Regions from separate parts of the Pseudomonas sp. o96-267 genome, predicted to be linked through region 1. Evidence: predicted binding sites of a transcription regulator. Region 1 holds the regulator's gene; the other holds the start of a gene.
The links. The regulator LexA, encoded in region 1, represses DNA repair genes until DNA is damaged. The targets are predictions, from matches to a motif close to CTGTNTNNNNANACAG.
Positions count from the first base shown of each region.

Region 1 (7,221 bases):
GGCACGAATGCTCTGACACAACTCGCGCACCTGGCGTGGCGATTCGATGTTGCGGGCGAAAATGATCAAGCCACCCACCTCGGGCTGGCGCAGCATCTGGCGATCCTCGGCGGTCAGCCAGGTGCCGGCGATGTCCATCATCAAAGAGCCTTGCATAAACCTATTCCTTACGTGAAATCTTGGCCTGTGCTCCACTGCGGGCAGGCCGCTTCGTCGATACGCACCCTGCAGTGCGGCGGCACGCGATCAAAAAGCGCCAGCATGTCGGCGTTGCGCAAACGGATACAGCCATGGGACAACGGCTCGCCCATGGGTTCCGTGTCCGGGGTGCCGTGAAGATAGATGTAGCGACGGAAGGTATCCACTTCTCCCATGCGGTTACGCCCCGGTTCGAGACCGCTTAACCAGAGAATGCGGGTGAGAATCCAGTCACGCTCGGGAAACTGCTCGTGCAACTGCGACGACCACACTTCGCCCGTCCAACGACGGCCGCGCAGCACGGCTGCCAATGGCAAACCGGCGCCGACCTTTACGCGAACCTGATGCAACCCTCGCGGCGTACAGCCCGAGCCATTGCGCTCGCCCGCGCCGTTACGTGCAGTGGATACGGACAAGCGCACTACCAGTTGCCCGTCACTAAAGCCATAGAGCAACTGGTCGGCAATGGAGATGTGGAGTAAATCGAGATCGGGCATGGGCCGCTAGCTTAGCCGAAGGGCGAAGCCAAGCCCAACTGCTGAGCTGTCAGACCTTGGGCGCGGCGCTCGGCGTCTTGCTACGCGGCTTGAGCTGCGCACTGGCCAACGCCGGATCGTTGATCCCGGTTTCCGAGCGCATACCCGCAGCCAGGAACGGCACCATCATGCGCATCACCTGCTCGATCGAGGTATTGACCCCGAAGTCGGTTTCGGACATCGCACGCAAGGCTTTGATGCCCGACATGCTGAACGCGGCAGCGCCAAGCATGAAGTGCACGCGCCAGAACAGCTCAAGCGGGGGAATACGCGGTGCGGCGTCATGCACCAGCAGCATGTAGCGGCGGAATACCTTGCCGTACACCTCTTCGAGGTACTTACGCAGGTGCCCCTGACTCTGACTGAAGGCCAGGCCCAGCAGACGCATGAAGATGGACAGGTCGTTGCCACTGCGCGGCTTCACCGCCAGCGCCTGCTCGACCAGCAGTTCGAGCAACTCTTCCAGGGAAACCTGAGTGTCGGACTTGGCCTGACGGCGATCGAGTTCTTTTTCCAGGCTGGCACAGAAAGGCCCGAGGAAGCGCGAGAAGACCGCTTGAATCAGCGCCTTCTTCGAACCGAAGTGATAATTGACGGCAGCCAGGTTGACCCCAGCCTTACTGGTGATCAGCCGCAATGAAGTTTCGGCGAAGCCTTTTTCCGCGAACAGCTGTTCCGCAGCATCGAGAATGCGTTCAACGGTTTCCGACTGAGCCATGAGCTATCACCTGACAAACACTTGTTTGAAACATACGTTTCATCCCACTGAATTGTCAAGCCGCATGAGCCGTCTTTTGGCCGGCTGGTCACAGCTTACAACAAGCAGAGACGCAGATTACTCGGCATGGGTAACAAGCCGGGCGACAGGCATCTGCAAAATGGGCGTTGCCAAGAGTCGCTTACTGTATATAATCCCAGTCACTGTATAAAAAGACAGAGCCCAGCCATGCTGAAACTGACGCCACGCCAAGCCGAGATTCTCGCCTTCATCAAACGCTGCCTGGAAGACAACGGCTACCCACCCACCCGTGCGGAAATCGCTCAGGAACTGGGGTTCAAATCACCCAATGCAGCAGAAGAGCACCTCAAGGCCCTCGCACGCAAGGGGGCCATCGAAATGACCCCAGGCGCTTCGCGCGGCATTCGCATTCCTGGCTTCGAGGCAGGCGCGGCGAACGAGGACGAAGGCCTTCCAGTCATTGGCCGCGTTGCTGCCGGCGCACCGATCCTCGCCCAGCAACATGTCGAGGAATCCTGCCAGATCAACCCCGCGTTCTTTCAACCCAAAGCCGACTACCTGCTGCGTGTGCGCGGCATGAGCATGAAGGATATCGGCATTTTCGATGGCGATCTGCTCGCCGTGCACACCACCCGTGAAGCCCGTAACGGCCAGATCGTCGTCGCCCGTATCGACGATGAAGTGACGGTCAAACGCTTCAAGCGCGAGGGCAACAAGGTCTGGCTGATTGCCGAGAACCCCGAGTTCGCCCCGATCGAAGTGGACCTGGAAAACCAGGATCTGGTCATCGAAGGTTTGAGCGTCGGTGTAATCCGCCGCTGAGGAGACACCATGTACGTGCAGCAGTCGTTCGAGCGCCCACAACTTCCCCTTTTTGACGCGTTCCTTGGCCGAACGCCGAATGAGCCACTGGTCGCAGCCCATGACATCTCTCGCAGTGAGGATGATCAGGCGTTTAGCGAATTGGCTCTACGTGGCGCTGCTGGGCACTGCCTGCACTTACTGGCGCCGATTCTGCGAGAGCTGAGCCAGAATCAGGACGCACGCTGGCTGACCTTGGTAGCGCCGCCGGCAAGCCTCACGCAAAGCTGGCTGCGCGATGCAGGGCTGAACCGTGAACGAATCCTGCTGCTGCATCCGCGACAAGGGCAGAATGCCCTGGAATTGGCCGAAGAAGCTCTCAAGCTGGGTCGCAGCCATACCGTGATCAGTTGGTTGCATCCGGTCGAGAGCAGCACTCGCCAGCGCCTTGCACAGGCGGCCAACACTGGTGGCGCGCAGAGCCTGAACATCAGCCTGGGTTAGCTGACCACGACTTCGCTTGCGGAAATGAAAACGGGGCTCCAATGGAGCCCCGTTTTTCGTTGAGACGCAGTAACTCAGTGGAGAACGCGCGAGCCTTCTTCTTCACCACTGAAATCACCCTCAGCCATTCGACCAGCCATCTGCACGCCAACATTGAGCATGGCCTTGGCCACCTCGATGTGTTGCCCCTGCAGGAAAGCCTTGGCATCAGCGGAGAAATCCAGGGTCACCAACGCCTCTTCATCCTCTGCGCGACGCAGGGCAATGCGCCCATCGGGCAGTTCGACGATTTCCAGAAAGGATGTAGGCATGGCTCAGTCTCTGTGCAAAAACACGACATTGTAACAGCCAGCCGGGATCACCCCCAGCCCACTGGTCCAGTTAAACCCAATCAGCACTCGCTCAGGCCTTCGCGGAAACGCAGCACCAGCGCCTTGAGCTGCTGCCGCCAGGCATCGACATCATCGATGCTCAGCTCGGCCGGCTCCTCGCCAACACTGACGGCGGTGATCAACGGCATGGACGGATCGACCTTGGCCTTGCGCTCCTCACGCGGCGGCTGGAACAAGCCAGCATAGGCCGCCAGCAGTTCGGCCAGCCAGGTTTCGCGTTGCTGGGCCAACTCCACCAACTCGGCCAGCTCGGGGCTGGGCGCCCCTTCGAGTACGGCCTGCTGCACGAACGCCTCGACACGCGAAGGCGCGGCGTCGTTCATGCGGTAGTAACCGGCGATCTCATGACACACCCCAAGAAGCCCACCGTACAGGTGAAACAGCGCAGCTTCTCGCTCGGCCTGCACCAGCGCCTGCATGTTGAACGCGGTGGAAGCCTCGGCCTTGCGCCAGTTATCCAGGGCGATACCGGCGAAGAAGATCTTCTGATTGGTGCGGGTATAGATTTCTTTGGCCATTGCGGCGACCTCCACAGCAGATCGGGTCATGATACGCGCGTCGCACCAAGGCAGACGCGCTTCTCGTCAGAGCGCAGAGATCAGCGCTTGTCCTCGACCTTCCATTTGCCGCCATCGAAGAACGCACGCCAGCCGGTCGGTTTGCCATCGACCTCGGACTGCACGTACTGCTCCTTGGTCTTGCGGCTGTAGCGAATCACCGCTGGGCGGCCATCAGGGTCCTTCTGTGGAGCATCGCAAAGGAAGTGGTACTTAGGATCGATCTCATGCTTGTGCGGAACGATTTCCAGCACCAGAGGTGCACGCGTCTCGCGATTCTTGGGGAACTGGCTGGCGGCGAGGAACAGGCCCGATGCACCGTCACGCAGCACGTAGGTGTCATCCACCTTCTCGCACTTGAGCTCGGGCATCTCCACCTTATCCATCTTCGGCGGCGCCGCTTCGCCGTTCTTGAGCAGCTTGCGGGTGTTCTTGCAGCTGGCATTGGTACAACCGAAGAACTTGCCGAAGCGGCCCGTCTTGAGCTGCATCTGACTGCCGCACTTGTCGCACTCCAGGCTTGGCCCTTCGTAGCCCTTGATGCGGTACTGACCCTGCTCGATCTCGTAACCCGTGCAATCGGGGTTGTTGCCACAGATGTGCAGCTTGCGGGTTTCATCCAGCAGATAGGCATCCATGGCCGTGGAGCAGATCGGGCAACGATGCTTGCCAAGCAACACGCGGGACTCGGACTCACCCTCGTCGTCGGCAGCAATCTCGTCGCCCGGCACCAGGTTGATGGTGGCCTTGCAGCGTTCCTTCGGCGGCAGCGCATAGCCGGAGCAACCAAGGAACACGCCGGTGGAGGCAGTGCGGATCATCATCGGCCGGCCGCACTCGCGGCAAGGGATGTCGGTCAGCGTCGGCTGGTTGGCACGCATACCGCCCTCGCCCGCCTCGGCCACTTCGAGCTTCTTCTTGAAGTCACCGTAGAACTCGTCGAGCAGGTGCTTCCACTCGCGCTCACCCTGGGCCACATCGTCGAGATGCTCTTCCATGGTGGCGGTAAAGCTGTAATCCATCAGGTTGGCGAAGCTCTCGTCGAGACGCTCGGTGACGATGTCACCCATCTTCTCGGCATAGAAGCGACGGTTGTGCACCGTGACGTAACCGCGATCCTGAATGGTGGAAATGATCGCTGCATAGGTGGACGGCCGGCCGATACCGCGCTTTTCCAGCTCCTTGACCAGGCTCGCTTCGGAATAGCGCGCCGGCGGCTTGGTGAAGTGCTGGCTGGGGTCGAGCTGGATCAGCTTGAGGCCCTCGCCCTCCTTCATTTCCGGCAGGACGTCGTCCTCGCCCGGCTTGCTCTGCTGCGGCAGCACGCGGGTGTAACCGTCGAACTTGAGAATACGGCCCTTGGCGCGCAGCTCGAAGTTGCCGGCAGCCACGGTGACGCTGGTGGACAGGTACTCGGCCGGCGGCATCTGGCAGGCCACGAACTGACGCCAGATCAGGTCATAAAGGCGCTCGGCATCACGCTCCATGCCGGACAGCTGGGTCGGACGCAAGTTGACGTCGGAGGGACGAATCGCTTCGTGTGCTTCCTGAGCGCCTTCCTTGCTCGAATACAGATTGGGCTTACCCGGCAGGTACTTGTCGCCGTACTCGCTGCCGATGAAGCCACGAACCATCTCCACAGCGTCGTTCGACAGGTTGGTCGAGTCGGTACGCATATAGGTGATGTAACCGGCCTCGTAGAGACGCTGAGCCATCATCATGGTCTTCTTCACGCCGAAGCCCAGACGGTTACTCGCGGCCTGCTGCAGGGTCGACGTGATGAAAGGCGCCGACGGCTTGCTGCTGGTCGGACGATCTTCGCGCTTGACCACGCTGTAGCTGGAAGCCTTGAGCTTCTCCAGGGCCGCCATGGCCTGCGCTTCGTTGACCGGTTTGAAGGCCGAGCCATCTTCACGCACGACTTCGAAGCGCACCTTGGCGTTCTTCGCGGTGCCAAGATCGGCGTGCACTTCCCAGTATTCTTCCGGGACGAAGGCACGGATTTCTTTTTCACGCGCAACGACCAGCTTCACCGCCACCGACTGCACGCGACCGGCAGACAGGCCACGGGCGATCTTGGCCCACAGCAGCGGCGAAACCATGTAGCCCACCACGCGGTCGAGGAAACGCCGTGCCTGCTGGGCGTTGACGCGGTTGATGTCCAGCTCACCAGGCTTGGAGAAGGCTTCCTGAATCGCCTTCTTGGTGATCTCGTTGAACACCACGCGCTTGTAGCGGCTGTCGTCACCACCGATGGACTCGCGCAGGTGCCAAGCGATGGCCTCCCCTTCGCGATCCAAGTCGGTTGCGAGATAGATGGTGTCAGCATCCTTGGCCAGACGGCGCAGCTCTTCGATCACCTTTTCCTTGCCAGGCAGGATCTCGTACTTGGCCTTCCAGCCATGCTCGGGGTCGACACCCATGCGGGTGAACAACTGGCGTTTGGCCTTTTCCTTGGGCGACAGCGCAGGCGCCTCACCGGCAGTAGCCTTGCCACGCTTGGCAGGCTCCTTGGTGGCGCTTGCCGAGCCGCTGGTAGGCAGGTCACGGATGTGGCCGATGCTCGACTTCACCACGTACTGGCTGCCCAGGTACTTGTTGATGGTCTTGGCCTTGGCCGGGGATTCCACGATGACCAGCGATTTGCCCATGGATCAGAAAATTCCTGAATTGCGAAATATAGAAGGCTGGGAGCCATATGAGCCTGCTCACGAGCTCGTGAGCTAGAGTGATACAAGGCAAAAACAAGCGAGGAAGCGGAGTTTACGACTGGTAAATGAGCATTCCGAGCTTGTTTTTAACGCAGTAGCGCCGACGCGCAACAGATCGTGAACAGGTTCTAAGGCCCCGCTATATATAGTGGCGACCGAGCGAAGGTCAAGCGCAGGGGTTGCACAGTCAGGCTTGCGAAGCGCCGATAGGGCTGACTTCGGCCTGAATCAAAGCAAAGCGTGGAACGCGCTTGCCGTCCACCTCGATCTCTTCACAGAACATGCTCAGCGGCCGCACCCACAGGCCAAACTCGCCGTACAGGGCCTGGTAAACCACAACCTCTTCCTCGTTCTCGGAATGGCGCGCCACCCCGAATACGCGGTACTGCGGGCCTTTGTAGTGGCGATAGAGTCCTGGCTGCAACTGCATGAGCGGTTCCCGAAATAAAAAGCCGTAAAAAGCAAAACCGGGGCACTAGGCCCCGGTTTCTGTCCGCTGACGCTTAAACGCGCTCGAAGACGGTGGTGATGCCTTGGCCAAGGCCCACGCACATGGTGGAGACACCAAAGGTGCCGCCGTTCTGTTTCATGACGTTGAGCAGGGTACCGGAGATACGGGCACCGGAACAACCGAAGGGGTGACCCAGGGCGATCGCGCCGCCGTGCAGGTTGACCTTCTCTTCCATCTTGTCGAGCAGCTTCAGATCCTTCAGCACAGGCAGGGCCTGAGCAGCGAAGGCTTCGTTAAGCTCAACGAAGTCGATGTCAGCCATGCTCAGGCCG
Region 1 is NZ_RHQP01000024.1:35,473-42,693, forward strand. Features, by position in the region: gene nagZ (beta-N-acetylhexosaminidase) at 1-156, opposite strand, end outside; gene EGJ86_RS16550 (L,D-transpeptidase) at 168-695, opposite strand; gene EGJ86_RS16555 (TetR/AcrR family transcriptional regulator) at 745-1,452, opposite strand; gene lexA (transcriptional repressor LexA) at 1,681-2,295, shown strand; gene sulA (SOS-induced cell division inhibitor SulA) at 2,305-2,778, shown strand; gene EGJ86_RS16570 (hypothetical protein) at 2,853-3,089, opposite strand; gene EGJ86_RS16575 (DUF6586 family protein) at 3,170-3,688, opposite strand; gene topA (type I DNA topoisomerase) at 3,769-6,378, opposite strand; gene EGJ86_RS16585 (DUF1653 domain-containing protein) at 6,626-6,868, opposite strand; gene fadA (acetyl-CoA C-acyltransferase FadA) at 6,942-7,221, opposite strand, start outside.

Region 2 (7,221 bases), on a different contig from region 1:
ATTCGTCCAGCATTTAGTAAGTTGTGGACCTCATCAATTAACACGAGTCTCATTCTGCGCAAATGTGCTAGCCGACAGAATGCTTCGGGAACCAGACCGTTCCGAATCTTACCTATTGGTACACCCAGTGCCTCACTAATGCTGTCCTCAAAACCATGGAGGTTGGGGTCGGGAGACAGGCTGAACGCAATACAGCCATAAGAGTCTATATGCCTTTTTCTGAGTGATTCCATATCGGACTCAATCTTCTTAAATAGGCTGGTTTTTCCCATGCCTGGGCGACCACAAATCAACATGCATTGCGCCTGAGTCTTCGGTGGCATTTCGTAAATGGCGCGTACCCCTGCCCTGATCGCCACCACCTGCGGGTAATTTACCCAACAATCCCTGTATATCTTACTGATACGCTCACGGTCGTTAAGGAGTAAGTGCTCACGAAACTTTGGGTCGATATGGTCAAAATTAACTGACGTCTTCATCAAGCACCTCAGCAGGAGGGGGGCGACCCTCAGTCCTCTAGAGTATAAGCGACAGGATTAACACTGTAGTCTACCGACTCAATGTGCTTTTCAATTTGACGCTGCACATTCAACGGATGCCCTGGGTCGGCAAGTCGAGACCTTTTACGCTCTCGTGTTTTACGGGCTTGCTTACCCGCCATAGTCGCAGCACTAACAAGTTGTTCATTTTTCTCAATCAACTTGAAGACTTCTGCAGCTGGCACTCTTCGCGCGCTTTCGCCGCGAATCTTCTTCCTTAAGCTTTTAAACTCGGATAGAGTGGTGTCGGGGAGCCGCAGGTCAGCATAGCTTAGTTCAATGTAATTTTTTTCACCCTCTGGAAGTACCCATATTTTTTTTAGAGAATCAGGGTCATAGCGCACCACGCACTTTGTACCGATATCAAAGCGCTTCAATGTATTAGTGTAGTAGTCAATGTTGTGTATCCTGACCCCTGCTCTTCCTATTACTCGCGTCTTAGACGGCATGAAATCAATAAGCAAGCGTTTCGGATCATCTACAAGTAAGGGGTAGGAAAAGCTGCCATCTTTGTTCTGATAATACTTTTCCCACTTATGAAGCGGTGAGCAACCTAAGGCAGAATGCTCTGTACTGTGATAGATTTCCACCTCCCTAATTAGCCACTCCCGAAACTCCGAAAATAAAAGCGCTGCCTTTCTTTCGCTTTTATACTCACCTTTAGCTTTAGTTGATGACATGGTGGTTCCAGGCAAAATATGAATCTTGCCCATGAGAGTGCCAATCAGTCGCTCAATATGGGCTCCATTATGCGGGGTGCCCCTAGGGCGAAATGTCAATTCAACTCCATACGACCGACAACTGTCGGATAATTTTTTTGATCTAAACTCTTTTGCATTATCTACATGTATTCTCTTAGGTAGGCCGTAGAAGGGATATTCATAGCCACTAAACCCATAAGACTTTAACCAGCTATTCTTTGGAAGTGCGGCATGAGCGATGCACAGCGCAACAGACATTGCCGAGGGATATGACAGTGATAAGTAAAAACCAAGCACCACTCGCGTATACACATCGATAGCAATTGTTATCCATGGACGCATTAGAGGCGTTCGCTGATCATCAACAATAATGCAATCAACTAGTGCGTGATCTATCTGGATTAATTGAAGAGGAGCTTCAGGCTGTACCTTTTCTCCACGAACAGCATAAACTTGGCGAGCCGCTTTTTTCCCGGATTTTTTTGCAAGCAATTCGCGGGGCTTACGCTCTCTTACCCGATTTGCGATCGTAGCTGAGCTCGGCGCTTTTAGGGTGAGAGCCAAACACTGTTCTTTTACTTTCTGTATAACACGCTCTACGGTCGCACCAGGCCCTGCATAGTATTCATCAATGACCTGTTGGATGATATCCTCTACATCCGCCCCGATTATTTTGACGCCTTTCGTTCTTCCGCGTCTTTTTAAAATTAAGCTCTCCGGCCCTTTTTTTATGTCTAGCTGCGCGAAAAGCCTTCGAACCTGAGAGGCACTAAGCCCAAGCGCTAAACTACATTGTTCTACGTCTTGCCTAGAGAGAAACTGCTTGGTTTTTAAAGGGGCTAATACGTTGAAACGATCAGTTGCCAACTTTATATCTGAATCCCTTATGGCGAGCTCTGCTTCTGCTTGGAACGTTTCACTGCCTGAATGAGGAGGCGTTTTTAGTTCAAACTCTATCTCTCCTGGCGAAATAATAACTATCTCACCAGAGATGACGTCTCTCGCCTCAATCTTACTTGGAGAAGTCGACGCAATAATTTCTAATCTTTTATTCCCTGCAAGAACTAAAGCGCCCGGGCTTATGCTTATTTTTTGCATGGCAACACCCATAACAAAAAATGCGGAAGTCTTCAGTAATTTAGTTAAATATGCGGAAATCTCAAAATTTAACGCTGCGATGAGAGCGACTAGAAATATTACTTATATTTTTCAATTACTTACTTCATGCGCGCCTTTAGCTAATCTCGACAACCGCATTTGCAGCTCCGCTTTGCGGTCGACAGTCCGAGATGCGCGCAGCGATAAATTTCCGAGGCGCCATATGGTTTCGCTTCGAGTCAGTGTTTGCACAACACAACACGACGGATCGTATGGGTTAGTTGTACGTAGATCGCGATTTCCTGGATCGACACGACTCTCCGGACTGATTTATTCGGCTGACTCGGCCGCGTCTCGGTAACCAGGTTGAGCACCTTATCGCGATTCTCTTGACCCATGCGTCGGCTCAAATAATACTGTATCCATATACAGTATTTGGTCGTTATCCATGCCATCCGTGGTCGCGCTTGACCGGTTGATCGACGCTCGTCGTGTATGGCGAGGCCAGGTCGTTTCATCGCCATCGGGCGCCAATTTCTCAACTGGACATCATTTTCTCGACGCCGCACTGCCAGGTGGCGGCTGGCCTAAGGCTGCCCTCAGTGAAATTCTCACGACTGCGCCTGGCATCGGCGAGCTGCGCTTGTTGTGGCCGACCCTTGCTAGCCTGACGGTTTCAGGCGAACGGGTGGTGCTGATCTCCCCTCCTCATCTGCCCTACCCTCAGGCCTGGATTGATGCCGGCGTCGATCTACGCCAATTGAGCATTATCCAGGCAGATGGCCGCGATGCTCTGTGGGCTGCCGAACAATGTTTGCGTTCGGGGAGTTGTGGCGCGGTGTTGAGCTGGTTGCGTCAGGCCGATGATCGTTCGCTGAGACGTCTGCAGGTGGCAGCTGCTACCGGGCAAACCCTGGCTTTCGCCTATCGGCCGCAGGCAGAAGCGGCCAATCCTTCACCGGCAGCACTACGGCTGGTGCTCGACAGCCAGCCAGCACAGCTGCGGGTGATCAAGTGCCGTGGTGGTTTGCCGCCGGCTCAGCCGCTCGCGCTTGCCTGGCATTGAGCCTGCCATGCTTTGGGCTTGCATCCTGTTGCCACAGTTGGCCATGGACGGCGTACAGCGTCACCGCGCCAACCCCGACGAGCCGTTGGTGCTGCTCAACGGCTCGCCACAACGGCGTGTTCTACAGGCGGTCAACCCGGCAGCTCGAGCCCTGGGGCTGAAACCCGGCCAGTCACTGACTGCAGCGCAGGCGCTGACACGCGGGTTTGCCACGGCAGAATACGATTGCGCGGCCATCGAGCGCTGGCAGCAGTTTCTGGCCGCCTGGGCCTATGGTTTCAGTGCCCAGGTCAGCCTGCACTATCCGCGCTGTCTGCTGCTGGAGGTACAGTCCAGTCTGGGGCTGTTCGGCCCATGGCCGCGTTTCGAAGCGCGCTTGCGCGCCGAGCTTTCGGCGCTGGCCTTCCAGCACCGGATTGCCGTCGCGCCGAATCCGGCAGCGGCCCGAGTGCTGGTCAATGTCGGTGATGGACTGATGGCCAGTGATGGTCAGGCGCTCATGCAGATGCTCGCCCCCTTGCCAGTGGATCGGCTCGGGCTCTCTCCTGCGGCAACCACGGCCTTCAATCGCATGGGGCTCAGGCAGTTGCGGCAGCTGTTGGCTCTGCCACGTGACAGCCTGGCCAAACGGTTTCCTGCCGAAGTGCTACGTCATCTCGATACTCTGTCTGGCCAGCGTCCGCTAGCGCTGGACTTCTTCGTGCCTGCGGATGTTTTCGATACCCGTATCGAACTGAATTTCGAGGTGGAATCGCATCAGGCACTGCTGTTCCCGTTGCGCCGACTAACGGCCGATCTGGCGGCTTACCTGGCCTGTCGTGACACCGGCGTGCAGCGTTTCACCCTGCATCTGGAACCCCGCGCGGGTGCCGATACGCAGATACAGGTGGGCCTGCTCAGCGCCGAGCGTGATCCCGGCATGCTGTTCGAGCTGACACGAGGCCGTCTGGAGCATCAGCAGCTGCCAGCGCCGGTGCTGGCCGTGCGGCTGGAGGCACGTGAATTGCCGGTCTTTGCGCCTCAGCACCAGCAACTGTTCGACGAGCGACCACAGCAGAACCAGCCCTGGGAGCAATTACGCGAGCGGCTAAGGGCGCGCCTCGGTGATGACGCCCTGCATGGCCTCGGCGCCAGAGCCGATCACCGTCCCGAGCGTGCCTGGATCAACGACTCGACCAGCCCCTTGCTGCCTCCTTGTGGCCCGCGGCCAGGCTGGCTGTTGAGCGAACCCCAACCGTTACGCGAAGCCTCACTGCGCATCATCTCCGGCCCGGAGCGCATCGAGTCCGGCTGGTGGGATGGCGAGGATGTGCGCCGCGACTATTACGTGGTGCAAACCCGTGCAGGGCAGCGCGGCTGGGCGTATCGGCCAGTCGGCAGTAATGGGCCGTTGCTGCTGCACGGCTGGTTCGCATGAGCGATTATGCCGAACTGCATTGCCTGTCGAACTTCAGCTTCCAGCGCGGTGCGTCCAGTGCGCAGGAGTTGTTCGAGCGTGCGGCAAGGCTGAACTATCGCGCCTTGGCGATCACCGATGAGTGCACCCTGGCTGGCATCGTGCGCGCCTGGGAAGCCTCGAAGAAAACCGGGGTAAAGCTGATCGTGGGCAGCGAAGTAAGGATCGAGCAAGGCCCGAAGCTGGTGCTACTGGTCGAGAACCTGACGGGCTATCAGGTGCTATGCGGCCTGATCACCCGGGCGCGGCGCAGGGCGGTAAAAGGCACCTACCGATTGCTGCACGAGGATTTCGTGGCGCCGCTCGATGGCCTGCTGGCCATCTGGCTCAGTGAGGGTGAAGTCAGCGCCCTGCCCTGGCTTCGCTCGGTGTTCCCCGAGCGGCTGTGGCTGGGCGTCGAGCTGCATCGCGGTGCGGACGATAGCGCGCGTCTGCAGCGCCTGCTCGAGCTGGCAGGCGATCACGACCTGCCGGCTGTGGCCTGTGGCGACGTGCACATGCATGCCCGTGGCCGCCGCGCCCTGCAGGATTGCATGACTGCCATCCGTCATCATCTGCCCGTGGCCGAGGCCGGCGCCCATCTTTTCGCCAATGGCGAGCGGCATCTGCGCCGGTTTGATGAGTTGGCCGAACTGTATCCGCCCGAGCTGCTCGCGCAATCGCTGCGCATCGCCGAACGCTGCAACTTCGATCTCGATCAGCTGGAGTATCACTACCCGCACGAACTGGTGCCGGCCGGTCATAACCCTACCTCCTGGCTACGCGTTCTGGTGGAGCGCGGCGCTGACGAGCGCTGGCCTGATGGAGTGCCGGATAGGGCCCGCGCACAGATCGAACACGAGCTGGCGCTTATCGCCGAGCTGAAGTACGAGAGCTACTTCCTGACCGTGCATGATATCGTCCGCTTCGCCCGTGAACAGCACATCCTCTGCCAGGGCCGAGGTTCTGCGGCCAATTCAAGCGTCTGTTTCGCCCTGGGCATCACCGAACTGGACCCGACGCACAGCCGGCTGTTGTTCGAGCGCTTTCTCTCCCGCGAGCGCAACGAGCCGCCGGATATCGACGTCGACTTCGAGCACGAACGGCGCGAGGAAGTCATCCAGTACGTGTTTCGTCGCTACGGTCGAACGCGTGCGGCGCTCACCGCCGTGGTCAACACTTATCACGGCTCAGGGGCGATACGCGATGTCGCCAAGGCTCTCGGTTTACCGCCTGATCAGGTCAATGCGCTGGCTGACTGCTGTGGCCGCTGGAGCAGCGGTCCGCCAGCGCCCGAGCGTCTGCTGGAGGCAGGTTTCGATCCGCAGAATCCACTGCTCAGGCGCGTGCTGATACTGACTGGCGAGTTGATTGGCTTCCCTCGCCATCTGTCGCAGCATCCGGGCGGTTTCGTCATTTCCGAGCACGCCCTCGACACACTGGTACCGGTGGAGAACGCGACCATGGCCGAGCGCACCGTCATCCAGTGGGACAAGGACGATCTGGATATGGTCGGTCTGCTCAAGGTCGACGTCCTGGCCCTGGGCATGCTCAGCGCACTGCGCCGTTGTTTCGGCCTGATCGAACGCTACCGCGGCACGCAGTGGACGCTGGCCACCCTGCCCAAGGAAGACCCGGCCACCTACGCCATGATCAGCCGCGCAGATACCATCGGCGCCTTCCAGATCGAGTCACGTGCGCAGATGGCAATGCTGCCGCGCCTGCGCCCGAACACCTTCTACGACCTGGTGATTCAGGTGGCTATTGTCCGTCCGGGGCCGATCCAGGGTGACATGGTGCATCCCTACCTGCGTCGACGAAACGGCGAAGAGCCGATCGATTATCCCTCTGATGAACTCAAGCCAGTCTTCGCGCGCACGCTCGGCGTGCCGCTGTTTCAGGAGCAGGTCATGGAGCTGGCCATCGTCGCCGCCGACTACACCCCCGGCGAGGCGGATGAACTACGCCGCAGCATGGCCGCCTGGAAACGCCATGGTGGCCTCGAACCACATCGTCAGCGACTCACTTCGCGCATGCTGGAGAAGGGTTACACGCAGGCGTTCACCGAACGGATCTTTCGCCAGATCGAAGGCTTCGGTAGTTACGGTTTTCCCGAGTCGCACGCAGCCAGCTTCGCCCTGCTCGCCTATGCCAGTTGCTGGCTGAAGTGCCACGAGCCCGCTGCCTATGCCTGCGCTCTGGTCAACAGTTGGCCGATGGGCTTCTACAGTCCGGATCAGGTGCTGCAGGATGCACGGCGGCATGATGTCGAGGTGCGCCCCGTGGACGTGCGCTACAGCGACTGGGATTGCAGCCTGGAGCCCGATGAACATGGTGAGCCAACCATCCGTCTGGGGCTGAGGATGATTCGTGGCATGCGCG
Region 2 is NZ_RHQP01000012.1:125,491-132,711, reverse strand. Features, by position in the region: gene EGJ86_RS10790 (TniB family NTP-binding protein) at 1-479, opposite strand, end outside; gene EGJ86_RS10785 (Mu transposase C-terminal domain-containing protein) at 509-2,338, opposite strand; gene imuA (translesion DNA synthesis-associated protein ImuA) at 2,787-3,404, shown strand; gene EGJ86_RS10775 (DNA polymerase Y family protein) at 3,412-4,821, shown strand; gene EGJ86_RS10770 (error-prone DNA polymerase) at 4,818-7,221, shown strand, end outside.
Region 2: imuA (translesion DNA synthesis-associated protein ImuA) is a predicted target of LexA. The motif match lies at 2,755-2,770, and genes of this name have one in related genera.